DNA from 2 places in the Microbacterium sp. SLBN-111 genome. Region 1 is predicted to be linked to the other one. Evidence: predicted binding sites of a transcription regulator. Region 1 holds the regulator's gene; the other holds the start of a gene.

Region 1 (14,549 bases):
CGGCAGTTCGGAAAGGGCTCGGTCATGCGACTGGGCAGCGACGAGCGTGCGCCCATCGAGACGATCCCGACCGGATCCATCGCCCTCGATGCGGCGCTGGGGATCGGCGGGCTCCCGCGCGGTCGCATCATCGAGATCTACGGCCCGGAGTCCTCGGGTAAGACCACGCTGACCCTGCACGCGATCGCCAACGCCCAGCGCGCGGGCGGTATCGCGGCGTTCATCGACGCCGAGCACGCGCTCGACCCCGAGTACGCCAAGAAGCTCGGCGTCGACATCGATGCCCTGCTCGTTTCGCAGCCCGACACGGGCGAGCAGGCGCTCGAGATCGCCGACATGCTGATCCGCTCCGGCGCCATCGACCTCGTCGTCATCGACTCCGTGGCCGCTCTCGTCCCCGAGGCCGAGATCAAGGGCGAGATGGGCGATTCCCACGTGGGTCTCCAGGCCCGACTGATGTCGCAGGCGCTTCGCAAGCTCACGGGTGGACTGAACACCACCAAGACCACGGCGATCTTCATCAACCAGTTGCGCGAGAAGATCGGCGTGTTCTTCGGTTCCCCCGAGACCACCGCCGGCGGAAAGGCGCTGAAGTTCTACGCGTCGGTCCGTCTCGACATCCGCCGCATCGAAACGCTGAAGGACGGCACCGAGGCCGTGGGCAACCGCACCCGCGTCAAGGTCGTCAAGAACAAGATGGCTCCGCCCTTCAAGCAGGCCGAGTTCGACATCATCTACGGTGTCGGCATATCGCGCGAGGGGAGCCTCATCGACTTCGGCGTCGAGCACGGCATCGTCAAGAAGTCGGGTGCGTGGTACACCTACGACGGCGAACAGCTGGGACAGGGCAAGGAGAACGCCCGGGGCTTCCTCACCAAGAACCCCGACGTCGCGGCTGAGATCGAGTCGAAGATCAAGACCAAGCTCGGGATCGGTGCCCCCGCCGTTACCGCGGCCCCGACGACCGACGAGCTGGCCGCCCGCCGTCCGGCCTGATGACCGACGACGCACGCCGTCCGGGTCGCCGCTCCGCTCCATCGGGGAGCGACTCGGACGGCGCCGCGCCCGCGGACGACCTTGCGCCGGTGATCCCGCTGTTCGGAGCCCGCACGCCGACGGAGCGACCGTCGTCCGCGCATCCGGCCGGTCGCACACGACCGGCCGTCGCCGGGCTCGCCTCGTCCGCGACCGGCGACGGCCGAACGGCGGTCTTCCCATCGCGGTGGTCGTCGCCCGACGATGAGCGGAGTGACGCGGCTGCGGAGTGGGCGCGACCGGGCTCGGATGCCGGGCCATCCGAGGAGTCACCCGACGAGACCCGCGACCGCGCCGAGGCGATGCTTCTGCGCAGGCTCCGCGGCCGGTCCCTCTCGCTCGCGGAGGCTCGGACGGCCCTCGGCGGTGTCGATGGCGTCGATGACGTCCTGATCGACGAGGTCCTGGCGAAGTTCGTCGACCTCGGCTACCTGAACGACGAGGCGTTCGCGGAGCAGCTCGCGATGTCGGCCATCGAGCGACGTGGTCAGGGGCGCCGCGCCGTTGTGCAGACGCTCCGCAAGCGCGGCATCTCGCGCGAGGTGGCCGACGCGGCGATCGCCGAGCTCCCCGACGACGATGCCGAACGTGCGCTGGAGTTCGCCCGCTCGAAGGCGCGCAGCGTCGGGGGCAAGGACTACGACGCGAGCCTGCGTCGGCTTGCCGGTCAGCTCGCTCGGAGGGGGTACTCGTCGTCCGTGTCGCTCGACGCCGCACGCCAGGCCCTCGCCGAGGCGGGCGTGCGGCGCGCGCCGTTCTCCCGACCCGCGCCGTCCAGCGGCGTCCGGTTCACTCCGGACGAGTAGCCCGGGTCCCTCCCGCCGACGAGTCCGCGGCTCCGGCGTTGGCGGAGGCGCTTGTCCGCGTCTCCCAGCGGCGGGGCCCGTGCGGCGGAGGGGAGACGTTGATCCGCCACGAGGGCGAGCGAACCCCTGCGGCGCGGTGGGAGGCGTCCATCCGCCCACCCCGGCGGGCGAACCCCTGCGGTGCGGTGGGAGGCGTCCATCCGCCCACCCCGGCGGGCGGGCGGACCCCTGCGGCGCGGCGCAGGCGCCGATCCGCCCACCCCGCTCCTCTCCACACCGGCGCTTAGAATGGCACGCATCATGACCACCCCTGTAGCCACGCCGACGCTCATCGCGCCCTCCCTCGCCGCTCGCACGGCCGACGGACGCGCGCGCACCTACGAGGTGCGGACATTCGGCTGTCAGATGAACGTGCACGATTCCGAGCGCCTGTCCGGCTCGCTGGAGAGCGCCGGCTATGTCCGCGCGGAGGCCGGTACCGACGCCGACGTCGTCGTGATCAACACGTGCGCGGTCCGCGACAACGCCGCGGGCAAGCTCTATGGCACGCTCGGCCACCTGAAGTCGCGCAAGGATCACCATGACGGTATGCAGATCGCCGTGGGTGGCTGCCTCGCGCAGATGGACAAGGAGGCGGTGCAGCAGAAGGCGCCGTGGGTCGACGTCGTCTTCGGCACCCACAACATGGGGTCGCTCCCGGGCATGCTCGAGCGCGCGCGCCACAACGGCGAGGCCGAGCTCGAGATCCTCGAGTCGCTCGAGATCTTCCCCTCGACGCTCCCCACGAAGCGCGACTCGGTCCACAGCGGATGGGTCTCCATCTCGGTCGGCTGCAACAACACCTGCACGTTCTGCATCGTGCCGAGCCTCCGGGGCAAGGAAAAGGACCGTCGCCCGGGCGACATCCTGAACGAGATCCGTCTGCTCGTCGATGACGGGGCGATCGAGGTCACCCTGCTCGGGCAGAACGTGAACTCCTACGGCGTCGAGTTCGGCGACCGCCTGGCCTTCGGCAAGCTTTTGCGCGCGGCCGGCGAGATCGAGGGGCTGGAGCGCATCCGCTTCACGAGCCCGCACCCCGCGGCCTTCACCGACGACGTCATCGCCGCGATGGCGGAGACGCCGTCCGTGATGCCGCAGCTCCACATGCCGCTGCAGTCCGGCTCGGACCGCATCCTCAAGGCCATGCGCCGCTCGTACCGCAGCGAGCGATTCCTCGGCATCCTCGACCGCGTCCGCGACCGCATTCCGCACGCCGCGATCACGACCGACATCATCGTCGGCTTCCCCGGCGAGACGGATGCCGACTTCGAAGAGACGATGCGGGTGGTCGAGGCCTCCCGCTTCGCGAGCGCCTTCACGTTCCAGTACTCCATCCGCCAGGGCACGCCTGCCGCGACGATGGAGGACCAGGTGCCCAAGGCCGTGGTCCAGGAACGCTACGAGCGCCTCATCGCACTGCAGGAGCGCATCTCGCTCGAAGAGAACCAGAAGCAGCTCGGACGTTCGCTCGAGGTGCTCGTCTCGACGGGCGAGGGCAAGAAGGACGTGACGACGCGTCGTCTCACCGGCCGCGCGGAAGACAACCGTCTTGTCCACTTCGAGGTGCCCGACGGCTCCGACCTGCCGCGCCCGGGCGATGTCGTCTCCGTGGAGGTCACGCACGCCGCGCCGTTCTACCTGCTGGCGGATGCCCCCACCGGTCAGCCGCTGCGCATTCGTCGGACGCGTGCGGGCGACGCCTGGGACCGAACGCAGGCGGAGTCCTGCGGCGTGCCCGCACCGGCCGGCGAGGCGGGCGCCCCTCGGGCCGTCTCGCTCGGGCTGCCGACACTCCGCATCGGCGGGTGACGACGGGCGATATCGCCGCGCCGCGGGTGAGCACGGGCGAGGGCGGCGCGCCGCGGCTGTGGGCGATCGTCGGAGCGACCGGAACCGGGAAGACGGGCCTGTCGCTCGACCTCGCCGATGCCCTCGCGCGCCGCGGGCGTTCTGCGGAGATCGTCAACGCGGATGCCATGCAGCTGTACCGCGGGATGGACATCGGCACCGCCAAGCTTCCCGAATCCGAGCGGCGCGGCATCCCTCATCATCTGTTCGACGTTCTTGCGGTGACGGAGGAGGCCGCGGTCGCCTGGTATCAGGGAGTCGCGCGTGAGACCGTCGCGCAGGTGCATGCGCGCGGGGCGGACGCGATCCTCGTCGGCGGCTCCGGGCTGTACGTCTCGAGCGTGCTGTGGGATTTCCGCTTCCCGCCGCGCGACCCGGCCGTGCGCGCGGAACTCGAGCGCGAGCTCGACGACCTCGGTCCCGGCGTCCTCTACGAGCGACTGCGTGCCGCCGATCCGGCCGCGGCGGAGCGCATCGACCCGCGCAACGGCCGACGTGTCGTCCGCGCGCTCGAGGTGCTCGCGCAGGGCGAGGACACCCACGGCGGTGCTCTCCCGGTGGCGCCGGAGCTGTGGCATCCGCTCACGTCCGTCATCGGCACCGCGATCGAGCGGGAGACGCTCGTCGGACTCCTCGACGCACGGGTCGAACGCATGTGGGACCAGGGGCTGCTCGACGAGGTGGCCCGGCTGCGGGCCGAGGGCATCGAGCGGGGAGTGACCGCGTCCCGTGCGATCGGCTACGCGCAGGCCCTGGCGGAAGTGCGCGGGGAGATGACGCGCGCGGAGGCGATCGCCGAGACGCAGGCGCTCACGCGACGGTACGCGCGCCGTCAGGTGTCGTGGTTCCGTCGGTATGCGGACGTGCGGTGGCTCGACCCCCGCTCCGTCCGCGCGGGGGAACTGATCGGGGAGGTCGGGGCGTGACCGTGGACATTCGTGCGTTCGCGATCGAAGACGAAGACGCGGTCGTGGCCCTGTGGGAGGAGGCGCGGCTCACCCGGCCGTGGAACGACCCGCGCGCCGACATCCGCCGCAAGCTCACCGTTCAGCCGGAGCTCTTCCTCGTCGCCGTCGACGGGGGCGTCGTCGTCGGCACCGTCATGGCCGGGTACGACGGACACCGCGGGTGGCTGTACTACCTCGCTTCGGCCGAGTCGCACCGCGGCCGCGGTGTCGGCCGCGCGCTCGTCGCCGAGGCGGAGCGCCTGCTCGAAGCGCTCGGGTGCCCCAAGGTGCAGCTGATGGTGCGCCCCGACAACGCCGGTGCGCGCGGGTTCTACGACGCGCTCGGCTACGAACCGTTCGAGACGTGGGCCACCGGGCGCCGGCTCATCGTCGACGGTCCCGAGGTGCCCGGAGTCCCCGCCGCTGCCGCCGATCACCCGCCCGCCTCCGATCCCTAGACTGGATGCCATGGCGACTCTCGCGTTCACCAAGGGGCACGGCACGGGCAACGATTTCGTGGTCGTGTCCGACCCCGACGGCGAACTCGACCTCTCCGACGAGCAGGTCGCGATCCTCTGCGACCGCCACTTCGGCATCGGCGCGGACGGTCTGCTGCGCGTCGTGCGTTCGTCGGCGATCGATGAGGGAGCGGATGCCGCGGCCTCGGGCGCGGAGTGGTTCATGGACTACCGCAACGCCGACGGGTCGAAGGCGGAGATGTGCGGCAACGGCACGCGGGTCTTCGCCCGCTACCTGACCGACACCGGGCTCGCCGACATCTCCGGCGGTCTCCGCATCGGCACCCGCGCGGGCGTCAAGACGCTGACGCGGAGTGACCGCGGCTTCGAGGTCGACCTGGGCGAGTTCCGTATCGAGCCGGGCGAGGTCCTCGTGCGCGCCAAGGGGCTGCCGGTGGCGCGCCCCGGCGTCGGGATCGACGTCGGCAACCCTCACGTCGTCGTCGCCCTCTCGTCGGAGAACGAGCTCGACGGGCTCGAGCTGGCCTATCAGCCGGTGCTCGACCCGGCGCCGGCCCGCGGCGCCAACGTCGAGTTCGTGGTCCCGGCCGATCCGCTCGTTCGCGACGGGGTGGGGGCGATCAGCATGCGCGTGTTCGAGCGCGGCGTCGGAGAGACGCTGAGCTGCGGGACCGGCGTTGCGGCGGCGGCCCTGGCCGTGCGCCACTGGGCGGGACCCGCGGCACCCGACTCGTGGATCGTCGAGACGCGGGGCGGGACGCTCGGTGTCCGCGTCGCCGACGGGCGCGTGTTCCTCTCCGGACCGGCGTCCCTCGTCTTCACCGGAGAGGTCGCGCTCGCCTGAGAGCCTTCGCGGCCGGAAGCTCAGACCGCGTCGGTGATGACGTCGATCGGTTCGCTCGGCGGCGAGCCGTGGTGGCGCACGCGCAGCACCCGGTAGCCGCGGCCAGTGGCGGCGCGGTGGATCGAGAAACCGGTCGTGAAGGTGGCGGCGAGCCACCGCTGGAGCGAGTCGGATCCGAGGTTCCGCTGCACGACGAACCATCCGTCCGAGCGCTCTTCGAGGCGCGGGATCCAGTGCTCGAGCATGCCGTGCAGTTCGTTCTTGCCGACCCGGATCGGCGGGTTCGAGCGGATCGTCCGGAAGGAGATGCCCTCGGGAACATCCTCGGGCCGGACAGCGTTGACATTGGTGAGGCCGAGGCGCTCCGCGTTCTGCCTCACGAGGTCGAGAGCTCGCTCGTTGACGTCGACCGCCCAGACCGTGGCGTGCGGCGCATCCAGGGCGAGGCTCAGCGTAATCGGCCCCCACCCGCTCCCCAGGTCGAGGAAGTTTCCACCGGCGGGCGGAGCGGGGGTGTTGGCCAGCAGCACCGAGGTGCCGGCATCCAGTCGGTCGGGGCTGAACACGCCGCCGGCGGTCACGACTTCGAGCTCACGCCCGGCGAGGGTGACGCGGAGGCGGCGGAACTGTTCGGGACTCGACGGCGACGCGCTGAAATAGTGGTCGCTCCCCATGCGGGAAGCGTACCGGACCGGAGCCTCCGACGTGGGGGCGACTAAAGTGCGAGGATGCCGCGGCACTGCTCGCGGCCGAAAGGAACACATGACCGAACAGACCACACCCCCGAGCACCGACGAGTCGCCGGTGGACCCGGTCGACCGCGTGCTCGCGCGCGCCGATGCGCACCGAGGGGTCCGGGTCTTCGGGGCGGCGCAAGCCCTTCAGGATGCCTCGACGGCGTACGGCGGATCGAGCGACGGAGATCAGTGGGATCGCGAGGAGCGCGCCGCGCTGCGGCGTGTCCCCGGTCTCTCCACCGAGCTCGAGGACGTCACCGAGGTCGAGTACCGCCAGCTGCGCCTGGAGAACGTCGTGCTCGTCGGCGTCCACCCCCAAGGGGAGCAGACGGATGCCGAGAACTCCCTCCGCGAGCTGGCCGCCCTGGCCGAGACGGCCGGTGCGGTCGTGCTCGACGGCGTGCTGCAGCGTCGGCCGCACCCCGACCCCGCGACCTACGTCGGTCGAGGAAAGGCGGAGGAGCTGCGCGACATCGTCGCGGCGGTCGGCGCGGACACCGTCATCGCCGACACCGAGCTCGCCCCCAGCCAGCGACGCGCCCTGGAGGACGTCGTCAAGGTGAAGGTCATCGACCGCACCACGGTGATCCTCGACATCTTCAGCCAGCACGCGAAGAGCCGCGAGGGCAAGGCGCAGGTCGAACTCGCGCAGCTCGAGTACCTGCTCCCGCGCCTCCGCGGCTGGGGTGACTCGATGTCGCGCCAGGCCGGTGGACAGGTCGGCGCCGGCGGCGCGGGTATGGGATCGCGCGGTCCCGGTGAGACGAAGATCGAGCTCGATCGTCGCCGCATCCGCACGCGCATGGCCCAGCTGCGCAAGCAGCTGCGCGACTTCGCGCCCGCCCGCGAGGCCAAGCGCGCCGAGCGCAAGCGCCACACGATCCCGTCCGTCGCGATCGCCGGGTACACCAACGCCGGCAAGTCGAGCCTGCTGAACCGGCTGACCAGCGCCGGTGTCCTCGTCGAGAACGCCCTGTTCGCGACCCTGGATGCCACCGTCCGCCGCTCCGAGACCACGGACGGCCGTGTGTACACGCTGACCGACACCGTGGGCTTCGTGCGCAACCTACCGCACCAGCTCGTCGAGGCGTTCCGGTCCACGTTGGAGGAGGTCGGCGGCGCCGACGTCATCCTGCACGTCGTGGACGGCTCGCACCCCGACCCGGCCGCGCAGCTGTCGACGGTGCGTGACGTCATGGGTGACGTGGATGCCGATTTCGGTCACGAGATCGTGGTGTTCAACAAGGCCGACCTGTTGAGCCCGGATGACCGGCTCGTGCTGCGCGGGCTCGCGCCGGCGGCGCTGTTCGTGTCGTCGCGAACGGGCGAGGGCATCGCCGAGCTCCGCGCCGCCATCGAGGCGGCGCTACCGCTCCCCGCGGTCGAGGTCCAGGCGGTCGTGCCGTACGACCGCGGGGACCTCGTGTCGGCGGTCCACGAAACCGGCCTCATCGTCGCGCAGGAGCACCGGGAGCAGGGCACGTTCCTGCACGCACACGTCGGGGCTCGCCTCGCCGCCGAGCTCGCACCGTTCGCCGGCTGACGCACGTTCCCCGAGGACGCCCCGCCGCACCGGCGGGGCGTCTTCGCGTCCCCGGCCCGGCGCTCAGTCCAGCGAGACCGGGGCGATCCCGGGCGTCTCGAATCCGAACACCGCGCCCAGGAAGCCGAGTTCCCGGCTGAGGGAGTCCACGACGGTCTCGGCCCGGCGGAAGCCGTGCCCCTCGCCCTCGTACAGGACGTAGGCGTGCGGGATGCCGTGCGCCGCGAGGGAGTCGCGGATGGCCTCGGCCTGGGACGGGGGCACCACCCGGTCTTCCGAGCCCTGGAGGATCAGGAGCGGCACGCGGAAGCGTTCGGGGTGCGAGAGCGGCGAGCGATCGACGTAGACGGCTTCTGCGTCGGGCAGCGGGCCGATGAGCCCGTCCAGATACCGGGCCTCGAAGTCGTGGGTGTCCTCGGCGAGGGCGCGAGCGTCGCCCACGCCGTACCGGGAGATGCCGGCCGAGAACACGTCGGTGTTCGTCACGGCCGCGAGAACGGTCCAGCCGCCCGCGGACCCGCCCTCGATCGCGAGACGTTCGGGATCGGCGAGACCCGCGGAGGCGAGAGCGGATGCCGCTGCCGCCACGTCGTCGACGTCCACGACGCCCCACTGGCCGAGGAGGCGCTCGCGGTACGCGCGGCCGTAGCCGGTCGAGCCGCCGTAGTTGACGTCGAGGACGCCGATGCCGCGGCTCGTGAAGAACGCCGTCTTCGCCGAGGGCGCCGGGCCGACGTGGGAGGTCGGACCGCCGTGCACGAAGACGACGTACGGCGGCCGCTCGCCCTCGGGAGCGACGGCGTCGGGGTGCGTGGGCGGGTAGGCGAAGGCGTGCACCGGGCCGTGCGGGCCCTCGGTGGTGAGAGCGCGGGCGGATGGCATCCATTCGGCTCCCCAGGAACCCGCGCCCCCCGTGACGAGGTCGGCGGTGCCGCTGTCGAGGTCGAGGGACCACAGGCCCGCGCTCCCGGTCGCGGTCGTGCCGGAGATCAGGGCACGCGACCCGCGGACGTCGTCGACGGCCGCGCCGGCCACAGCCGGGACGCCCGTCGGGCGGACGCCGCTCGGTGCGATCTCGACGACCTCATCGCCTCCGTCGGTGCGCACCGCGACGATGCGACCGTCCGTCGTGGCGCCGTACCACCGCGTCCCGAGGACCCAGACCGGCCCGCCCGTGTCGGCGTCGACCGGGGCGACGGGCTGCGGGTCGCCGTCGAGCGCGCGCCGGTAGAGGTTCCAGCGTCCGTCGGGGTCGTCGGCGTAGAGCAGTTCGTCGTCGCCGATCCACACCGGCTGCAGGGGCGCCCGTCGGCCGCCGCCCGTGAGGTCGTGCGTCTCGCCGGTGTCCAGGGTACGGACGCGGAGAGTCGTCGCGTCCCACGGCATGTCGGGGTGGTTCCAGGCGATCCACGCCAGGCGGCGACCGTCCGGCGAGAGCGCCGGGTGGGCGAGGAAGTCGCTCCCGTCCGCGAGCACGACGGACTCGGAACCGTCGAGCGGGATCCGGACGATGGCACGGGACGGGACACGGCCGCGCCCGTGGGTCTCACGGATGGCGAGCAGCACGCCGTGCTGCCAGGCGAGTCCGCCGTGGCGCACGTCGCCGCTCTCGGGCGTCAGAACCCGCGCGGAGCCTCCGGGGGTCAGGGCGTAGACCCGTTGATCGGCCTTCTCGACGTAGAACAGCTCACCGGCGTCGGACGCGGTCCAGGCACCGCCGCCGTACTCGTGCACGGACGAACGAGCGTTCGCCGGTGCGGGGAGGACGGTCTCGACGGACCCGTCGGCGCGGCGCCGCCGCACCGCGACGCGTCCGCCTTCGCTGGGGACGGACTCGCCCCACCACACCTCGTCGCCGACGAAGCGGGCTCCGTCCACGCGCGGCGACGACTGCGACACGGCCTCGGGCGTCAGCGGCGAGGGCCAGGATCCATAGGGGAGCGTCTGAGGCATGGCATCCACCCTACGGACCGGGTCGGACATCCCGGGGGCGGACTCCCTGGCGGCCGGACCGCTCCGACTCAGCCCCCGACGGTCTGACGCGTCACGCCCAGACGTCCCACCCAGTCGCGGATGACCTGGCGCTGGCCCGCGTCGCACGTGTAGCCGTATCCGACGCTGACCTCGTAGTACGAGTATTCGTCGATCGACACCTCATGGTCGAGAGACCAGCCGTCGAGGAACGTCAGCGCGTAGCAGTCGGCCATCGTCTCGACGTCGCCCCCGAAGGACGCGAGGGCGGCGTCCGTCGGACCCGGGTTGGTGAACTGCAGGACGTGGGCGTATTCGTGGTACGCCGCACCGGTGCGGATCCAGTCCGTCATCGTCGGATCCGCTCGCGTACCGGCCCGCACGTGGACGGTGAAGGGGTCGGTGCTCGTGACGCACGCCAGGGCCGTGTCGCCGCAGGGTGTGGCGTCGTCGAAGACGGTGGACACCCAGCCCCGTCCGAGGCTGTCGAGCGTGGCCTCCCACGCGGTGCCGGAGGCGTTCGACGCCGCCTGATCCGCCACACCCGCGGACTGTTCGGAGATCTCCGTCGTCAGCTCCTTCAGCACCTCGACGTCCTGACCGAGACCGGTGGCGTTGCGGCGGTGGTTCCACGCGCTCTCGGCGAGGTTCTCGACGCGGTTCCACGGGACGACGGTCGAGTACGGAAGCCCCACGAGCGGGTCGACCGTCGCGTACAGGTCGTCCATCGCGGCACCGAACTGTTCCTTGCGGTCGATCATCTCCTGCTGCTCGTCGAGGCGTTGCTGCTGATCCGTGATCTTCTGCTGCTGATCCTCGATCTGCGTCCGCGCCTCCTCCAGCTGCGTGACCACCCAGAAGAAGCCGAGCCCGCCGGCGACGACGACGAAGAAGAGCAGGACGGACAGGATCACGACGCTCGTCCGCGGGCGCCGCGCCCGTGCCGTCGGGGACGGTTCGCCGTTCGGCACCGCGGGCGAAGGAGTGGCGGCCGGGTCCGGCACGGGGGAGGCGGGGGAGTTCGACGACACGGGACTCGCTCTCTCGAGGTGTCCTGTCATGCTAGGGGCCGCTCACCCGGGGCCGAGATGGGCCTGTGGACAAACGCCCCGGGAACCACGAAGGCCGGATGCCGCCTCGAGGGGGCATCCGGCCTTCCGGATCGTCGTACCGACGTCAGACCGTGCGCAGGACCGCGACCACGCGCCCGAGGACGACGGCTTCGTCGCCCAGGATCGGCTCGAACGCGGAGTTGCGGGGGAGCAGCCACGTGTGCCCGTCGCGGCGGCGGAACGTCTTGACGGTCGCCTCGCCGTCGAGCATGGCCGCGACGATCTCGCCGTTCTCCGCCGTCGCCTGCGCGCGGACGACGACCCAGTCGCCGTCGCAGATGGCCGCGTCGATCATCGAGTCGCCGGACACCTTGAGCATGAACAGTTCGCCCTTGCCGACGAGCTGGCGGGGGAGCGGGAAGATCTCCTCGACCTGCTGGTCCGCCGTGATCGGGACTCCCGCGGCGATCCGCCCGACGAGGGGCACGAGGGCGGCGTCGCCCACGGCGGGTGCGGTGTCGGCGGGGTTCTCGGCAGCCGTGCCGGGCAGGTCGATCAGCACCTCCATCGCGCGCGTCTTCCCGGGGTCGCGGCGCAGGTATCCGCTCAACTCGAGCTGGTTGAGCTGGTGGGTGACGCTCGAGAGCGACTTGAGCCCCACGGCATCGCCGATCTCGCGCATGCTCGGCGGATAGCCGTGCCGTGCGATCGAGCGCTGGATCACCTCGAGGATCGCGAGCTGCTTGTCGCTGAGGCTCTTCCGGCGCCGGGTCTGCGGCCGTTCGCGGCCGGCTGCGGTCGTCGCGTCGGTCATGTGTGCTCCCCTCGCGCCGCGCTTCCGATGCGGCGGAAATTCGAATGTCGGAGGTCCGTGATGAGGTCTCCTCGTCGAAACCGTATCCGGTAGATCACTCGAACAAGGCGGAGCGCTCCGCGTGTCGCGTTCGATCGGTCTCCGAGAACCCCGGTGTTGACACTCTCACAGTATCGAAGATAGATTCGGAATACAGATTCGCACCACCGCCCTCCCGGCCGAGGGTGGGGTGCGAATCTCTCCCCACTGAGGAGCACACCATGAGCAGCATTGCCGTCACCACCCCCACGACCCGCCTGCGGCTGACCGCGCGCGGGCGCCGCGTGTTCGCCTTCCTGGCCGCGCTGCCCGTGGTCGTCGCGCTCGCCATCGCCGTCGTCGGCGGGGGAGCGGCTCTCGCCTCCAACGAGTCGGGCGCGCCGGCGGGCGCGTTCACCGAGATCACCGTCATGAGCGGCGAGACCCTGTGGTCCATCGCCGAAGACGTCGCACCGGGTTCCGATCCCCGCGACGTGGTGGCCGAGATCACCCGGTTGAACGCGCTCGAGAACGGGTCCGTCACCGCCGGCCAGCGCATCGCGATCCCCGCGGAGTACGCCCCGAGTCGGTGATCCCCGGGTACGGAGCCGCCTACGATGGGTGAGGTGACCGTTCGCCTCGATGACCTGCCTCTTCGCGACGACCTGCGGGGAATGACTCCATATGGAGCACCCCAGGCTGCGCTTCCCGTCGCTCTCAACGTGAACGAGAACACGCATCCGGTTCCCTCCGAGGTGGCCGACGACATCCTGGATGCCATCGCCCGGGCGCTGCGCGACGTCAACCGGTATCCCGACCGGGAGTTCACCGGACTCCGAGAGGCGTTCGCCGACTACCTGGGCAACGGGCTGACGCGCGAGCAGATCTGGGCGGCCAACGGCTCCAACGAGGTCCTCCAGCACATCCTGCAGGCGTTCGGCGGTCCGGGCCGACGCGCCCTCGGCTTCACTCCGACGTACTCGATGTATCCCATCCTCACCCGCGCCACCGGTGCGGAGTGGGTCGCGGCCGAGCGTGAGCACGACTACACGTTGAGCCCGGCGTTCGCCGCCGAGCAGGTGGTGCGCGAGAACCCCGACATCGTCTTCCTCTGCGCGCCCAACAACCCGACGGGAACGCCGCTCGGCCTCGACGTCATCGAGGCCGTGTACGCCGTGACCGACGGCATCGTGATCGTTGACGAGGCGTACCACGAGTTCGCGCCGCACGATGCCCCGTCCGCGGTGACACTCCTGCCCGGCCGTCCGCGTCTCGTCGTCTCCCGCACCATGAGCAAGGCGTTCGCCTTCGCCGGCGCTCGCGTGGGCTACCTCGCCGCGGATCCGGCGCTGATCGACGCGCTGCGCCTCGTGCGCCTGCCCTACCACCTGAGCGCCCTCACGCAGGCGGCGGCGACCGCTGCGCTCGGCCACGCCGAGACGATGCTGTCCATGGTCGACGAGATCGTGGCCCAGCGCGACCGTATCTCCGCCACGGTGGCGGCCCTGGGCTACGTCGCGCACGAGTCGTGGACGAACTTCGTGCTGTTCGGCGGAGTCGACGACCCCGCGGCGACGTGGAAGGCGCTGTACGACCGCGGCGTGCTCATCCGCGATGTCGGCATCCCCCACCACCTCCGCGTCACCGCCGGGACGGCGGACGAGACCACCGCGTTCCTGGACGCCCTGGCCTCGGTAGGATCGCGAGCATGACCGGCCCCGTCACGCCCCGCACCGCCACGATCGTCCGCGAGACGAGCGAGTCGCGGGTGGAGCTTTCGCTGGACCTCGACGGCACCGGTGCGAGCGAGATCTCGACGAGTGTGCCGTTCTTCGACCACATGCTCACGGCGTTCGCGAAGCACTCGCTGACCGATCTGCGCGTGACGTCGACGGGCGACACCCACATCGACGCGCACCACACGGTGGAGGACACCTCGATCGTCCTTGGCCAGGCGATCCGTCAGGCCCTCGGTGACAAGTCCGGCATCGCTCGCTACGGCGATGCGCTCGTCCCGCTGGACGAGGCGCTCGCGCAGGCCGTCGTCGACATCAGCGGTCGCCCCTACCTCGTCCACACCGGCGAGCCGGTCGGCTTCGAGCACCACCTCATCGGCGGCCACTTCACCGGGTCGCTCGTGCGTCACTCGTTCGAGGCGATCTCGATCCACGCGGCCCTGACCGTGCACGTCCGCGTCCTCGGGGGTCGTGACCCGCACCACATCGCCGAGGCCGAGTACAAGGCGCTCGCTCGTGCGTTCCGTCAGGCCAAGGCTCTCGACCCGCTCGTCGACGGCATCCCGAGCACGAAGGGTGCGCTGTGAGCAAGCCCGTCGTCGCCGTCCTCGACTACGGTTCGGGCAACGTCCACTCGGCGGTCAAGGCGCTCATCGAGGCCGGCGCCGACGCGCGTC
Region 2 (14,549 bases), 910 kb from region 1:
TCTCGACGCCGGTGACGTTCTCGCCGATCAGCGTGGCCGTGGCATCCGGGGTCCCCTGCACGTAGGCGAGCAGGTCGTCGCGGTACCGCGCATCGATGTGCACGGTCGGCACCGCGTGGAAGTCGTTGTCGACCGAGGCCGGCGTGACGTTGACGAGGATCATGCCGACGCCGCCCGCCTCCTTGACGGCCTGCGACTTCTCGATGCGGGCGTTCTGCCCGCGGTCGCACACGACGATCTTGCCCGCGGCCTTCGCGGCGTCGAGCGATCCGAGGAGGCACAGCGCGGCGTTCGCCGGATCCGCTCCGGATGCCGCGATGTCGCCGGCGTAGACGACCGGCGCCGTCACGTCCTCACCCGCGCGGACGGAGACCGACGCACCGGCGGCCTGGAAGCCGTTCGGGAGTTTCACGGTGCCCTCGTAGGTGGGGATCGTGGATGCCGCGACGGTGGTGTACCAGGGCGAGGCGTGGTCGGCGGTCGAAGCGTCGGGACCGGAGTTGCCTGCCGAGACCGAGACGAAGATGCCCGCGGCGGCCGCGTTGAAGAACGCCGCATCCTCGAGCGCCAGGGTGGTGGTGGCCGCCCCGCCGCCGATCGAGTAGTTGATGACGTCGACGCCGTCGGCGACCGCGGCGTTGATCGCACCGAGCAGGTCGCTCAGCGCGCAGATGTCATCGGTGGTGACGAGCGGGTCGGGGCCGGAGTAGCACGCCTTGTACGCGGCGACCTTGGCGGCGGGAGCGACACCCGAGATCGCCCCGAAGTCGATGCCCTCGACGCTGGCCTCGACGCCGTTGTTACCCGCGGCGGTGCTCGCCGTGTGCGAACCGTGCGCGTCGCCGTCGCGCGGGGAGCGGTAGTCCGCCTCGAACGTGAAGCCGGTCGCCGCAGCACCCTGGTCGAAGTAGCGGGCGCCGACGAGCTTCGTGGAGTAGTCGTCGACCGACCACCCGTCGCCCGTCGCGACGCGCGGCGACCGGAAGTCGGTGCCGTCGGCCTTGCGGTACACGACGTCGTTGCCGTCGAGGTAGGGCTCGTCGCCCGGCGTCGTGCCGAGCGGGTCGCCCGCGAACGACGGGTTCTCCGGCGCGATGCCGGTGTCGACGACACCGACGACGATGCCCTCACCGGCCGCGTCGATGCCGCCGACCTTCTGCCAGACGCCGCCGTCGCCCTCGAGACCGAGGAACTCGGTCGACGGCACGGCCGCGGGGTGGCGGATCTCGTCGGGGACGACCTTCTGCACGCCCTTCGTGGCGGCGAGTTTCGCGGCCTGGTTCGGGTCCATCGCGGCGCTGAAGCCGTTGACGGCGAGCGTGTACGAGTAGTCGGCATCCACCCCGGCTTCGGCCGCGACGTCCTGCTGGCGCTTCTCGAGGAACTCCGAGTACTCGCGGACCGCGTCGGAGCCGGTGTCGAGCCGCGCGTCGTCGGACTTCGTGGCGCGCAGGCCCGCTTCGCCGCCGTCGTAGGTGGCGACGGGCGCTTCGTCGAGCACGACGATGTAGCGCCCGGTGGCGGATTCGATGGGTGTGGGAGGCGTCACCCCCTCGCCCACGACGGCGGCCTGCGCGGAGGTGACTCCGGCAGCGGTGAACAGCCCGGCCAATGCGATGACCGCGGCCGAACGCAGGGTACGACCCATAGTGCGCTCCAAACGGGGGGATGAATTGAGCGATGTGCGCGGCTTCGGTGGCGCGCGTCGCACAAACATAACTCACGGCAAATTCATCACCAACGTTTTCTTTTGGACGGCGTCCGGGAACCCGACGGCGCCGCCCCGATACGCTGACCCCGTGTCGTCGGCATCCCGTCTGTCCACCCGTATCCTTCTCGTGTGCGCTGCGATCGGCGTGGGAACCGGGATCCTGGGGGGCGCCGCGGGCTGGTTGACCCTCGCCGTGCTGGCCACCGCCCCGTGGGCGTACGGCCTCGTGCTCGGCTCGCACGTGCTGCCCGGCATCATTGCTCAGCAGGTCGTCCGACGGCCGTGGGTCGCCCTTCTCACCCACGTGCTCGCGGCCCTCGTCGCGAGCGCCATGGCTCCGCAGTGGACCTTCCGCTTCCTCGGCACCGCGATCCTCTTCGGTGGCATCCAGGAGGGCATCGCCGCGCTCACGCGCTACCGCGTGTGGGCGACGGCGCGCTTCTTCGTGTCGGCGGTGATCATCGGGCTGATCGTCGCGGCGGCCGTGTGGTTCGCGGCGCACCTCGGCGCCCTCGCGCCCTGGGCGCAGGTGACGTACCTGGTGATCAGCGTGCTGGGGCCGGTCGCCTGGACGGCGGTGGGCATCGCGATCGGTTCGGGCCTCCGCGGCGCCGGCGTCGCGCGCGGGCTGTCTCGGCGCTAACGGGGCCGACGCGGCCGCGACGCGACCTGCGCCCAGGCCCGGGCGAGCAGCGCTGCGACGGCCCCCACGAGTACCCACGTCGCGAAAGACCCGAGCCATCCGGTCACGAAGAACCCGAGAAGCAGCGCGGCCACGGCGAGCACGACGAGCGCGACCAACGTCACGATCGCGAGCAGGATCGCCCGGACCGGATGCCACGCGAACGCCCGCGGGCCGCTCCACGCCGTGGCATCCGGGTTCCCCGCGGGTGAGACGAAGACGAAGGCGGCCAGCGCGGCGGGGATGAGGGTGGCCGACGAGAGCACCGCGAGCGCGCCGACGATCGCCAACGCCAGAACCACGGCGGCGAGCGCGCGCAGCCACCGCGCACCCGAACCGCCCACGAGCGCGACCACCGCCGTCGCCGAGGCCACGAGCGAGAGGACGGATGCCGCGAGCAGAGCGAGGAACAGCGGGTCGACGGAGGGCGTCGCGCCCGGGAGCACGCACAGCGCCTGCACGACGGCGTTCCCCAGCACGACGGCCGCGATCAGCAGGACGCGCTTCACGGGGCGACCCCCGCGGCCTGGTCGATCACGGCGCTGACGCTGCCGGTGAACACGGTGTCGGAGCCCACCGTCACGGTGAAGCTGTCGGGGTCGTCCGCGGGGGAGGCGGCCGTGACCGCCGCGCCGTCCGCGGTCGTCCCGGTGCACGAGATCGCCCCGTCGGACGCGCGCGTGCACGTCGGCACCTCCTCCAGCGCGACGCTCTTCTGCTGCAGCACGTCGATGGTGGCGAAACGCACCTCGGTCAGGTGATTCCCGCCGACGGGAGCGATCGCGGCGACCTGCGAGCAGCCGGCCAGCGCGACGGTCGCCGCCAGCGCGCACACCCCGAAGAACCGCCTCACAGTCCCCGCTCCTTCTCGTACGCGAGGATCCGCGCGCGCTCGGTCACGTGCTGCGCCTCGAGCTGCGCGTCAGTGATCACCGACAGGTCGAACGGCGCCGGCAGGAGCAGCTCGGTGTTGCGGTCGAGCGGCGATCCGCGCCGCATGAGCGGCGTCTCGGCCCAGTCGTTCGCGGCGAGCTCGCGGCTGCGCGCGGCGAGGTCGGCGACCGAACCCGAGTTCCCCGGAGCGGCGGGCGAGGCGTGGTCGAGCACGGTCGTGAACAGCGACAGCGTGCCGTCGCGGTTGTCGACGATCTCCACGACCTGTTGCTGCTGCGGGAAGTCGATGCACGACGCGGTCGTGATCTCCCAGAACCCGCCGCCCGCGTTCGTGTGGGCGAGGATCTGGTTGAGGTGCGTGTGGCCGTTCAGCCACCCCACGACGACGGGGAACTCCAGCAGCATCGCGACGAACTCGTCCGCGCCGTACAGCTTCTCGTCGACCCCGGGTCGGGTCGCACGGTTCTCGAGCGTGAGGCTGTTGTGGTGGCTGAAGATCAGCGCGAGCACCTGGTCGCGCTGCGCGATCTCGAGCTGCGCGCGCAGCCACTGCATCTGCGATTCGGGCACCGCGCCGTCGGGTCCGGCGACGGCGTTGCACGTGTCGAGTCCGAACGCCCGGATGCGCGGGCTGAGGTCGGCCTGCCACCACGTCTCGCCCGAGGCGAGGTTGTGCGCGGTGAAGCCGTGGCCGACGGGTCCGGGCGTGGGTTCGGTCCGGAAGTGCTCGGCCATGAAGTCGCGCTGCTCGAACAGGTAGCGCTCGGGGTTGGCCGTGACCTCTTTGAACCCCGGACCCCCGGATGCCAATCCGAGAGCGGCCAGCACCTGCGCGAGGACGCTCGTGCCCGCGGCCCACCCTTCGAGGGCCGTGGAGGCCGTGGCATCCAGGGTGTACGACTTCCGGGCGCCCACGGCGAGCGCGCGCAGCTGCGGGCTGATGTCGAACGTTCCGAGCAGGAGCGTGTCGTGGTTGCCGTAGACGGCGTACCAGGGCGCGGGGAGGCCGACTGATTTCACGGGCTGCGCGATCGCCTGCGCGAGGAGGTCGGGCAGGCGCGGGAAGCCGTAGTCGCCGAAGTCGCCGCCGCTCGGATCGCCCGGGCGATACGCCCACGTCGCCTCGCTCCAGGCCTGCACGCCCTGCCATGTCGGCCCGCTCGTGGCCGGATCGACCGCGAGGCCGTCCATGAGGTCGATGTACCAGCGCAGCTCGAGGTGCGAGTGCATGTCGGCGCTGTCGCCGGTGACGATCGCCGCACTCATCGGTGCGCCCGTGAGCGGGCTGTAGCGGGCGTCCGAGAAGGCCTGCACCATCGCCGCCGTCGCGTGCGGGCTCAGCGGGTCCTGCGGGTGGAAGGCCGAGCCCCACGCCGAGTGGGCCTGCACGATCATCGGCTCGATGCGGCCCGGCGACTGCGCCTCGATGACGTGCAGGTCGGACAGGTGCCCGAGGTACAGCAGCGAGCGACGGGCGGTGGCGCGCGCGGGCGACGGTGAGCGTCGCAGCACGTCGATGCGCGGCAGGTACGGCTCCCCCGGCCCGGTCGTGAGCGTGCGGTACTTGCCCGACAGGATCGCGCCTTGCCGGATCGTCTGGAGCAGCGTCGACGGGATGTCGACCGAGGGCGTCGCGGCGCGCGCGAGCTGCGGCGCGAGGACGTCGAAGCCGAGCCCCGTCGCGGCGGCGGCGGCGGCGGTGGCGTGCAGGAACTGACGGCGGGAGAGACCGGTCACGAGATCATCCGTTCGGGCGGAGGAACCTCGAATGTACCGTTCGCGCAATTCGGCCGTCCAGAGCGCGCGGTCGCGCGTGAGGAGCGGAGGGCGAGGGACGGGCGGAGGAGCCGCGGCGGCGAGCCGGTCCTCCGCTCGTCCCAGACCCTCCCTCGTTCACACACGCGGATGCCGTCGCCTCGACGTCGAGACGCCATCCGGCGCGGGTAAGGCCTACCTAAATAGACTGGAGGTCTCGCCGAAGGACACCCGTGACCGCCCACCCGCACCCGACCGCCGCGGAGCCCCGCGCCGAGGTCGACGCGCTGCTGCGCCTGCGGAACGTCGCCGTCACGCACCTCGAGGCCGACCGCCCGACGCCCGCCGACGTGAGTTTCGAGGTGCGCCCGGGCGAAGTGGTGCTGCTGCTCGGGCCGAGCGGGTCGGGCAAGTCCACCCTGGCGCTCACGATGAACGGGCTCCTCCCCCAGGCCGTCCCGGGCGAGGTCCTCGGCGAGGTGATTGTCGGGGGGAGGGATGCCACGACCACCCCGGTCGCCGAGCTCGCGCCGACCGTCGCGATGGTCTTCCAGGACCCCGACGCGCAGCTCATCACTGGCACCGTGCTCGACGAGGTCTGCTTCGGCCCCGAGAACCTGCGGCTCCCCGTGGCCGAGGTGCTCGCGCGCGCCGAGTCGGCGCTGCGCCGCGTGGGGCTGTGGGACCGGCGCGACGAGTCCCCCGACGTCCTGTCCGGCGGGGGTCGGCAACGTCTCGCGATCGCGTGCGCGCTGGCGATGGCATCCCCCCTCCTCGTTCTCGACGAGCCGACCGCGAGCCTCGATCCGGCCGGGGTCGCGGAGGTCTACGCGGCGCTGCGCGACGTCGTCGCCGCGGGAGACCGGGCGATCGTGCTGATCGAACACGACCTGGATGCCGCGGTCGAACTGGTCGACCGGGTCGTCGCGCTCGACGGCGCGGGGCGTGTCGTCGCGGACGGCAGCGTGGATGAGGTGCTCCGCGGGCGGGCGCGCGAGCTGCACGACCTCGGGGTGTGGCTGCCGACCGCAACCCTCGCGGCACTGCGGCTCCAGCGCGCCGGCTACGACCTCGGGCGACTGCCGCTGACGCCCGAGGAGCTGCGGGCGGCTCTGGAGAAGGCGGCCGGGGGCGTGGCATCCACGGCTCTTCCGACCCCGCGGAAGCCCGGCGGTGAGCCGTTCCTTCGCGTGCGGGGCCTCGGGGTCACGCGAGGGCGCGCGACGATCCTGCACGACGTGGACCTCGACGTCGCGGCGGGCGAGTTCGTCGCCGTTGTCGGCCGGAACGGTGCCGGAAAGACCACGCTCGTGCAGGCGATCGCCGGAGTGCGGCGGCCGCCGCGCGGCACGGTGCGCATCGACGGGGTCGACGTGCGGCGTCTGTCCGCGCGGGAGCTGTCCCGTCACGTCGGTTTCGTGTTCCAGAACCCCGAGCACCAGTTCATCGCGACCACCGTGGACGACGAACTCGCGCACGGCCTGCGCCGGTTACGGGTGCCCGAGGCGGAGGTGCGGTCGCGCGTCGACGAGATGCTCGCGCGGTTCGGCCTCGCGGACCGCGCGGACGCGCACCCGTTCCTGCTCTCGGGCGGGCAGAAGCGGCGCCTGTCGGTGGGCACGGCGCTCATCGGCGGGGCTCGGCTGCTCGTGCTCGACGAGCCCACCTACGGGCAGGACCGCGCCCGCGCGGAGGAGATGCTCGCGATGCTCGACGACCTCCGCGCGAGCGGAACGGCGATCGTCGTGGTCACGCACGACCTGCAGCTCGTCGCCGAGCACGCCGATCGGGTGGTCGTGATGGATGCCGGCCGACTCGCCGCCGATGCGACCGTCGCGGACGCGTTCGCCGACGTGGCGCTGCTCGAACGGACCGGCCTCGGGGTCCCACCCCTGCGCCGGGCGTTCGAGGGGCTCCGGCAGCATCCGGAACTCGCGTCGATCACGCGGCTCCGCGACCTCCCCGGCGGTGACCGGTGACCGCCGTCGCGCTCGACACCGGTCGGACGACGTACCTCGCGCGGCTGAACCCGCTCGCGAAGATCGCGGCGGCGCTCCCCGCGATGGTCGCCCTCGTGTTCGTGCGCGACGTCGCGACTCCGGCGGCGTTCCTGGGCCTGGCGTACCTCGTGCTCCTCACCGGTGCCCGCTGGTCGGCGCGGTTCGTCGTGCTGCTCGGCGTCGTCGTGCCGCTCGCGGTCCTCGTCGTGACCGGGGGCTTCGCGCTGTGGGCCGATGCCTCGGGCGGGTCCGCCGTGGTGCGCGTGGGGTCGTGGGTCCTCACCGACAGCGCCCTCGCCGTCGGGTGGGCGACCGGCCTGCGCCTGGCCGCGATCATGACGCTCGCGTTCATCGGCGGCCTCACGACGACCGGCCCTGATCTGGTTCGGGCGCTCGTCCAGCAGCTGCGCGTGCCGTATCGGATCGGATACGCGGCCCTCGCGGCGATCCGGTTCGTCCCGCGATTCGGCCGCGAACTCGAGACGATCCGGCAGGCCCACCGGGTCCGCGGCGTCGGCGGCTTCCCGCCCGCGCGGTGGATGCGGACGGTCGTGCCGCTGCTCGCCGGCGGCATTCGTCACGCCGAACGCGTGGCCCTCGCCATGGATGCGCGCGCCTTCGGCGCCCACCCCGACCGCACCGAACGGCACCTCGTCCCGTGGCGTCGCCGCGACACCGCGTTCGTGCTCGCGTTCTGGGTGGTGTCGGCGGCGGTGTTCGTCGTGGTGTGACGCGGGGCTCGACCTGTCAGAACTCTTCGGCGCCGATGTCGCCACCGACCGCACTCGCGTCTCGCGACCTCAAGTTGTCGACGTGAAGTGGATCCTTGAGATTCCTTGGTTCCGGGCTGACGCACTGCCACAGGCCGTCGATGTGCTCGTGCAGCGAATCCGATACGCGTGCCCACATTGGATCGAGGACGAAATCGATGCCGGCGCGACGGGCGTGTTTCGCCGCAGGCACGAAGTCGCTGTCGCCGGCGATCATGATGATCTGGTTGACGTGCCCGTTGGCGGCCAATGTCGCGATGTCCAGCCCCAAGCGCATGTCGACGCCTTTCTGCGTCAGGTCGAGGCTGAAATCCTTCTCCGTCAGATCCGCAGTCGAGAGCTGCCCGGAGAGAAGCTCCTTGAGCTTCTCAGGTCTGAGCTGATATCCCGCTTGGGTCTCGAGGGGTTCCCCCCGCCTCAGTGCGACCTTCCTGCGCTTGACCAGTTCACTATGGAGTGCGACCATCCAGTCGTGGTCGGCCGTCTTGGCGAGGTTCACGACCTGGCGGGTCAAGGGGTGGAAGACGACCTTTTCCGAGGGCGGACAGTCGTAGTAGAAGATTCGGTACAGCCGCGACTTCGACTGCTTGATATGGCGGCGGCTGTACTCCAGGAGTTCGTCGGCACGTTCGGACGGCTCCTTGTGTCCGAAGAGTCGTGCGGCACGTCGACGATAGAAATCGCCGTCAACCAGGATGGCGGTGACCTGCTCGGCGCGTACGGGAATCGGCGCCGAATCGACGCGCCCGGTTACCGGCGTGAGTAACGCCTCGCGCTGTCGACCAGCCATTCGCCTGCCTCTCGAAAGAAGAAGGCCCTTGTCATCGGCCTACCCACAATCGGCTGGGTGGTCAACGGCAAGGGCACGTTGCGTCGAGGCTACATGACGCGCTCCGCGGTCTTGGCGTGGATCACCTCAGATGTGACGCTTCTCACCCGCAACGCTCTCTGCCAAGCGATCCGCTGTCAGTTCGATCGTGATCCGCCGACCGTTCTCGATGACCCCGGGTCCGGTGTCCGGCGTCGGGGCGGGAGCCGGGGTCTCCTGCTCGGCCTCCCACACGACCCGCGCTTCGTGAGCGGACGGGTGGAACAGTTCATCGAATCCGAGCAGACCGCCGGACGACAGCACGGCATCACCCTTCGGGCGACGACGCCCGATCGCGGCCGACACGACGAGTACAACGGGCAGGCCGAGGACGACCGCGATGCTCCCCCAGCCCAGCACGTCATTCATGCGCCGAGTGTAGGTCGCATGGCATCCATCCGCGCGGGTCAGCGCTCAGAGCCGAGCCGAGAATCCCCCGTCGGCGTGGAGGAGCTGGCCGCTGACCCAGCGCCCCTCGTCGGACAGGAGGAACGACGTGAGCGCCGCGATGTCCTTCGGCGTCCCCGATCGACCGAGCGGATGCATCGCCGTGAGGGCAGCGCGCGTCTCGTCGTCCATCCAGCCCGTGTCGATCGGCCCAGGGTTCACGACGTTGGCCGAGATTCCGAGGGGGCCGAGTTCCCGCGCGGCAGAGATGACGATGCGATCCAGCGCCCCCTTCGATGCACCGTAGGGCAGGTTCCCGGTGGTGTGATCGCTCGTGAAGGCCACGATGGCCCCACCGGTGGCATCCGCTTGGCGGGCGAAGGCCGCGATCATCAGCAATGTCGCACGGGCGTTGACCGCGACGTGCGCGTCGAAGCTCTCGGCGGTCGTGTCCAGGATGCCGGACTCCACGTCGTGCGCGTGGCTCAGAACGAGCGCCGACAGCGTGCCCCGTTCGCGGGTGACACGTTCGATCAACGCCGTCGGCGCCGCCGGGTCGGAGAGGTCGGACGGGAAGTCGCCCGTCGAAAGATCGCTGGTCACGACGTCCCAGCCGTCCGCGGCCAAGCGCGGAACGATGCCGGCGGCGATGCTGTTGGCGCGCGCGGCACCGGTGACGAGGGCGAGGGGCATGCGCTCGATCGTAACGACGGCCGCCAGTCTGTGGTCAGTAGGACGGGGCGGCGGGCAAGCCGAAGAACTCCTCGAGCGTCGTGTAGCCGCCGTCGTGATAGGCCTTGGCCAGCTCCGGCCCGATGTAGCGCAGGTGCCACGGCTCGGGCTCGTAGCCGGTGACGTCGATCCGCCCTTGCTCGTAGCGGGTGATGAAGCCGTACTCCCACGCGTGGTCGCGGACCCACGCGCCCTGGGTCGACCCGCCGACGTCGTCGAGCGTGCCGCACGACCGACTGCAGGGAACGATGTCGACCGCGAGGCCGGACTGATGCTCGCTGAACCCGGCGCGCGCGCTCTCCTTGTCTGCCTCCGCGACGCCGCCGACCGAGACCCGCGCCGCGTACGTCTTCTGCTGCGTCTCGTACGAACGGAACGCGCTGAGGTAGCCGATCTCCCCGGCGCCGGCATCCTCGGCCGCCTGCACCAGCTTCGACAGGGCGTCCGCGGCCCGCTGCCGCAGCGCCGAATCCTCGAGCGCCCGCACGCCGTTCGGCATCACGAGGTCGTTCGGGCGGTAATTCGCCGGGTCGTACGGGCGTTGCTTGTTGACGACGACCCATTGGCGGGTGGCATCCGCCAACGAGACGCACGGAGCAATCCCGGATGCCACGGCCGAACGGAACGCCTCCCCGCCACCGATCGCGGCGATCGTCGCTCCGTCGTCGCCCGACGCCAGGGCGGAGGTGAACGCCGGGTCGTCGCAGGGGCTCTTCGGGGCCGGCGCCTCGGCGATGACCGGGACAGGGAGCCCCTCGGCGGGCACGGCCGGCGGGCCGGCGATCGCCGCCGCGGCCTGCGGTTCGGTCGCCGGCGTCTTCCCGGAAGCGACGGCGGCTCCGATCGCCACAGCGCCGGACGCGACGACGACCAGGGCGAGAGCGGCGACCGCGATGCGGCGCCGGACGAGGAGCGGGATCGCGCGGAGACGCGGGCCGGGGTCGGCGCGGAGATTCCGCCGCGACGGCGGCTCCACGGCATCCGGCCCACCGTGGGGGAGGGTGATCGCCGCCGTCGCCCGTCGCTCGGCCTCCGCGCGCGCGGCGCGGCGGGGCGAGGTCTCGGGATCGTGGAACGTCACTCGCCCCATTGTCGCCCGCGCATTCGCCGAGGTCGAGTCGGGCGCGGTGGTGTCGAGCGGATCCACGGCTGGGACGGCGGCGGCGTGCGAGTCTCTTTATTCTACTTCTTTCGCTCGCGGGTTGCCTTGCATTCGAACATCTGTTCTCATGGATGAATGAGGTGGCAGGGACAGAAGCTCGGCGTCGACGACACGGCGGCGCTCCCCGGCATGGAGCGCATGGACGGTCTCGTACGCTCGGTCACCACCCCCGAGTTCGCCGGCATGACGTTCCACGAGGTGCTCGCCAAGACGGCGCTCAACCGCGTTCCCGGCGCCTCCGCGATGCCGTTCGACTGGACGGTGAACCCGTACCGAGGGTGCAGTCATTCGTGTGCCTACTGCTTGTCGCCCGACACGCTCATCCTGGCTGCGGACGGACGGCACGTTGCCCTCGCGGACGTGAAGGTGGGCGACGGGATCATCGGCACGGAGCGTCGCGGCGCCTACCGAAGGTTCGTGCGCACCGAAGTCCTGGCGAAGTGGCCCACGCGCAAGCGAGCCTTCCGCGTGACCCTGGCCGACGGTACCGAGATCGTCGCGAGCGCGGACCATCGCTTCCTCACAGAACGCGGATGGAAGTTCGTCCGCGGCGCGATGCAGGGGCCGGATCAACGCCCGTATCTGACGACATCGAATCGTCTGCAGGGCTTCGGCGTGGGCGCCATCACGCCCGAATCCGCCAGAACCTCGCTCGATGTCGTCGGGGCAGCCGTCAAAACCAGCTCCGACCTCCGCGTCGTCTCCGTCGAAGACCTGGGCTACGAGATCGACATGATCGACATCACCACCGGCACGGGTGACTTCATCGCCAACGGCGTCGTGAGCCACAACTGCTTCGCTCGCAAGACGCATGAGTACCTCGACCTCGACTCGGGCGCCGACTTCGATTCGCAGATCGTGGTCAAGGTGAACGTCGCCGACGTTCTGCGCGGCGAGCTGCGGCGCGGATCGTGGGCGCGCGAGCCCGTGATGCTCGGGACGAACACCGACCCGTACCAGCGCGCCGAGGGGCGCTACCGGCTCATGCCCGACATCATCGGCGCGCTCACCGAGAACCGCACGCCGTTCTCGATCCTCACCAAGGGCACGCTGCTGCGGCGCGACCTCCCGCTGCTCACCGACGCGGCGAAAGAGGTCCACGTGACGCTCGCGATGTCCATCGCCGTGTTCGACGACACGTTGCAGCGGTCGCTCGAGCCCGGGACGCCCACCGCGGAGGCACGCCTCGACACCGTCCGCGCCGCCACCGACGCGGGCTTCCGCGTGACGGTGTTCCTCATGCCGATCCTCCCGCACTTGACCGATTCGGTCGCGGCGCTCGACCACGCCCTCGCCCGCATCCGTGCCGCCGGTGCGCCGCGGGTCGTCTACGGCGCGCTGCACTTGCGGCCCGGCGCCAAGGAGTGGTTCCTGCAATGGCTCGAACGCGAGCATCCGGAGCTCGTGTCGTCGTACCGCGGCCTGTACCCCGGGGTGTCGGTCCAGGCGCCCCAGGCGTACCGGCGGTGGCTCGGCAAACGCGTGCAGCCCCTCTTGCGGATGCACCGGCTCGACGGGTGGGACGAGGACGACCACCCGCGCGGCAGGCCCCAACCCGGACTCGCCAGCCGCACCGCGACCGCGCCGCGGCTCGGCCCCGTGCGCACCACCGGGTCGACGGCATCCGCTCGCCCCTCCGTCGCGCCGGCGAGTGAGCCCACCCTGTTCTGAGAACGCGAGAGCCCCGCCCGCACACGGCGGACGGGGCTCTCGACGGGGAGGCTCAGGACGTGACGTCGGAGAGCTGGCGACCCGCGAGCTCCTCGATGACGTCGTCACCGAGCTGCGTCTCCTCGAACGGCGCCTCGATCTCGGCGCGGTCGAGCAGCTCGGTCATGCGCCGGCGGCGCTGACGCGTGATGAGCGTCACCACCGTGCCCCGGCGACCGGCGCGACCGGTACGGCCGGAGCGGTGCAGGTACGTCTTGTACTCATCGGGAGCGTCGGCCTGGATGACCAGGTCGATGTCGTCGACGTGGATGCCACGAGCGGCGACGTCCGTGGCGACGAGCACGTTCACGCGGCCCGAGGTGAGCTTCTCGAGGTTGCGGGTGCGCTTCTGCTGGTTCAGGTCGCCGTGCAGGGCGACCGCAGCGATGCCGGCCTCGTCGAACTGTTCGGCGAGCATCTCGGCGTACGCACGGGTGCGCGCGAAGACGAGCGTCTTGCCCTCGCGGTCGACGAGCGAACCGAGGATCTCGGCCTTGTCACGGTGGTCGATGACGAGCACACGGTGGTCGATGGTGCCCGAGTCCTGGTCCTCACCGGCGACCTCGTAGACGGCCGGCTCGACGAGGAACTCGTCGACGAGCGCGGCGACCTCGCGGTCGAGCGTGGCCGAGAAGAGCAGCTTCTGGCTGCCGTCCGCGGTCGCACGGAGGATGCGCTGCACCGGCTCGAGGAAGCCGAGCTCGCACATGTGGTCGGCCTCGTCGAGCACCGCGATGCTCACGTCGGACAGGTCGAGCTTGCCCTGGTTGAGGAGGTCCTCGATGCGGCCGGGCGTCCCGATGACGATGTCGACGCCCTTCTTGAGCGCGCCGACCTGGCGCGCCTGCGGCACACCGCCGTAGACCTGCGTGGTGAACAGGCCGACGCTGCGCGCGATGACCTGGACGGTGCGGTCGATCTGCAGCGCGAGCTCGCGCGTCGGCGCCAGGATGAGCGCCTTCGGGGCACGCCCGAATTCGCGGCGCTTGCCCGCCTGGGCGCGCAGGATGCTCTCGACGAGCGGGGCGCCGAACGCGATGGTCTTGCCCGAGCCGGTGCGACCGCGCGCGAGCACGTCGCGACCCTCGAGGATCGGGGTCACGGTCGCGGCCTGGATCGGGAAGGGGCTCGCAGCGCCGAGACCGGCGAGCGCGCGGACGATGTTGTCGCCCAGCCCGAGGTCGGCGAAGCTCGCCTCGGCGACGGTCGCGGCATCCACGGCCTCCGCCTGAAGACGCTCGTGGACGACGTCGACGCGCTCCTCGTGCTCGGCCGAACGCTTCGGCGAAGCGTTCCAGTCGGAGCGGTTGGGGCCGTCGTTGCGGCGGGGACGGTCCTCGCGGCGCTCGAAGGAACGGGCAGGACGGTCCTCGCGAGCGGGGCGCTCATCGCGACGCTCGAACGACCGAGCCGGACGATCCTCGCGGGCGGGGCGCTCATCGCGACGCTCGAACGACCGAGCCGGACGGTCCTCGAACGAACGACGCGGACGCTCGTCACGATCGAACGAACGAGCAGGACGATCCGTGCGGTCGAACGAACGAGCAGGACGCTCGTCACGCGCAGGACGCTCGTCACGGCGGTCGAACGAGCGGGCCGAACGGTCCTCGAACGAACGACGCGGACGCTCGTCACGATCGAACGAACGAGCAGGACGGTCCGTGCGGTCGAACGACCGAGCAGGACGCTCGTCACGCGCGGGACGCTCGTCACGACGCTCGAACGACCGAGCCGGACGGTCCTCGAACGAACGACGCGGACGCTCGTCACGATCGAACGAACGGGCAGGGCGCTCGCCGCGGTCGAACGACCGCGCGGGACGGTCGTCACGCGCAGGACGCTCGTCACGACGCTCGAACGACCGGGCAGGACGGTCCT

What was found. The regulator LexA, encoded in region 1, represses DNA repair genes until DNA is damaged. The targets are predictions, from matches to a motif close to TCGAACANNTGTTCGA.
Region 2: a site for LexA is predicted at 11,013-11,028, ahead of RKD05_RS04530 (Rv2578c family radical SAM protein). Genes of this name have one in related genera too.

The regions. Positions count from the first base shown of each region.
Region 1 covers NZ_JBMGQH010000001.1:31,966-46,514, reverse strand. The annotation lists gene recA (recombinase RecA) at 1-996, shown strand, start outside; gene RKD05_RS00225 (regulatory protein RecX) at 996-1,841, shown strand; gene miaB (tRNA (N6-isopentenyl adenosine(37)-C2)-methylthiotransferase MiaB) at 2,142-3,692, shown strand; gene miaA (tRNA (adenosine(37)-N6)-dimethylallyltransferase MiaA) at 3,689-4,657, shown strand; gene RKD05_RS00210 (GNAT family acetyltransferase) at 4,654-5,136, shown strand; gene dapF (diaminopimelate epimerase) at 5,147-6,001, shown strand; gene RKD05_RS00200 (class I SAM-dependent methyltransferase) at 6,022-6,675, opposite strand; gene hflX (GTPase HflX) at 6,953-8,281, shown strand; gene RKD05_RS00190 (S9 family peptidase) at 8,345-10,234, opposite strand; gene RKD05_RS00185 (hypothetical protein) at 10,303-11,166, opposite strand; gene lexA (transcriptional repressor LexA) at 11,429-12,118, opposite strand; gene RKD05_RS00175 (LysM peptidoglycan-binding domain-containing protein) at 12,379-12,729, shown strand; gene RKD05_RS00170 (histidinol-phosphate transaminase) at 12,754-13,848, shown strand; gene hisB (imidazoleglycerol-phosphate dehydratase HisB) at 13,845-14,459, shown strand; gene hisH (imidazole glycerol phosphate synthase subunit HisH) at 14,456-14,549, shown strand, end outside.
Region 2 covers NZ_JBMGQH010000001.1:945,846-960,394, forward strand. The annotation lists gene RKD05_RS04475 (S8 family serine peptidase) at 1-1,648, opposite strand, end outside; gene RKD05_RS04480 (ECF transporter S component) at 1,800-2,354, shown strand; gene RKD05_RS04485 (hypothetical protein) at 2,351-2,902, opposite strand; gene RKD05_RS04490 (hypothetical protein) at 2,899-3,246, opposite strand; gene RKD05_RS04495 (TIGR03767 family metallophosphoesterase) at 3,243-5,024, opposite strand; gene RKD05_RS04500 (ABC transporter ATP-binding protein) at 5,276-7,021, shown strand; gene RKD05_RS04505 (energy-coupling factor transporter transmembrane component T family protein) at 7,018-7,773, shown strand; gene RKD05_RS04510 (NYN domain-containing protein) at 7,790-8,602, opposite strand; gene RKD05_RS04515 (hypothetical protein) at 8,729-9,049, opposite strand; gene RKD05_RS04520 (SDR family oxidoreductase) at 9,095-9,760, opposite strand; gene RKD05_RS04525 (M15 family metallopeptidase) at 9,795-10,880, opposite strand; gene RKD05_RS04530 (Rv2578c family radical SAM protein) at 11,037-12,632, shown strand; gene RKD05_RS04535 (DEAD/DEAH box helicase) at 12,685-14,549, opposite strand, start outside.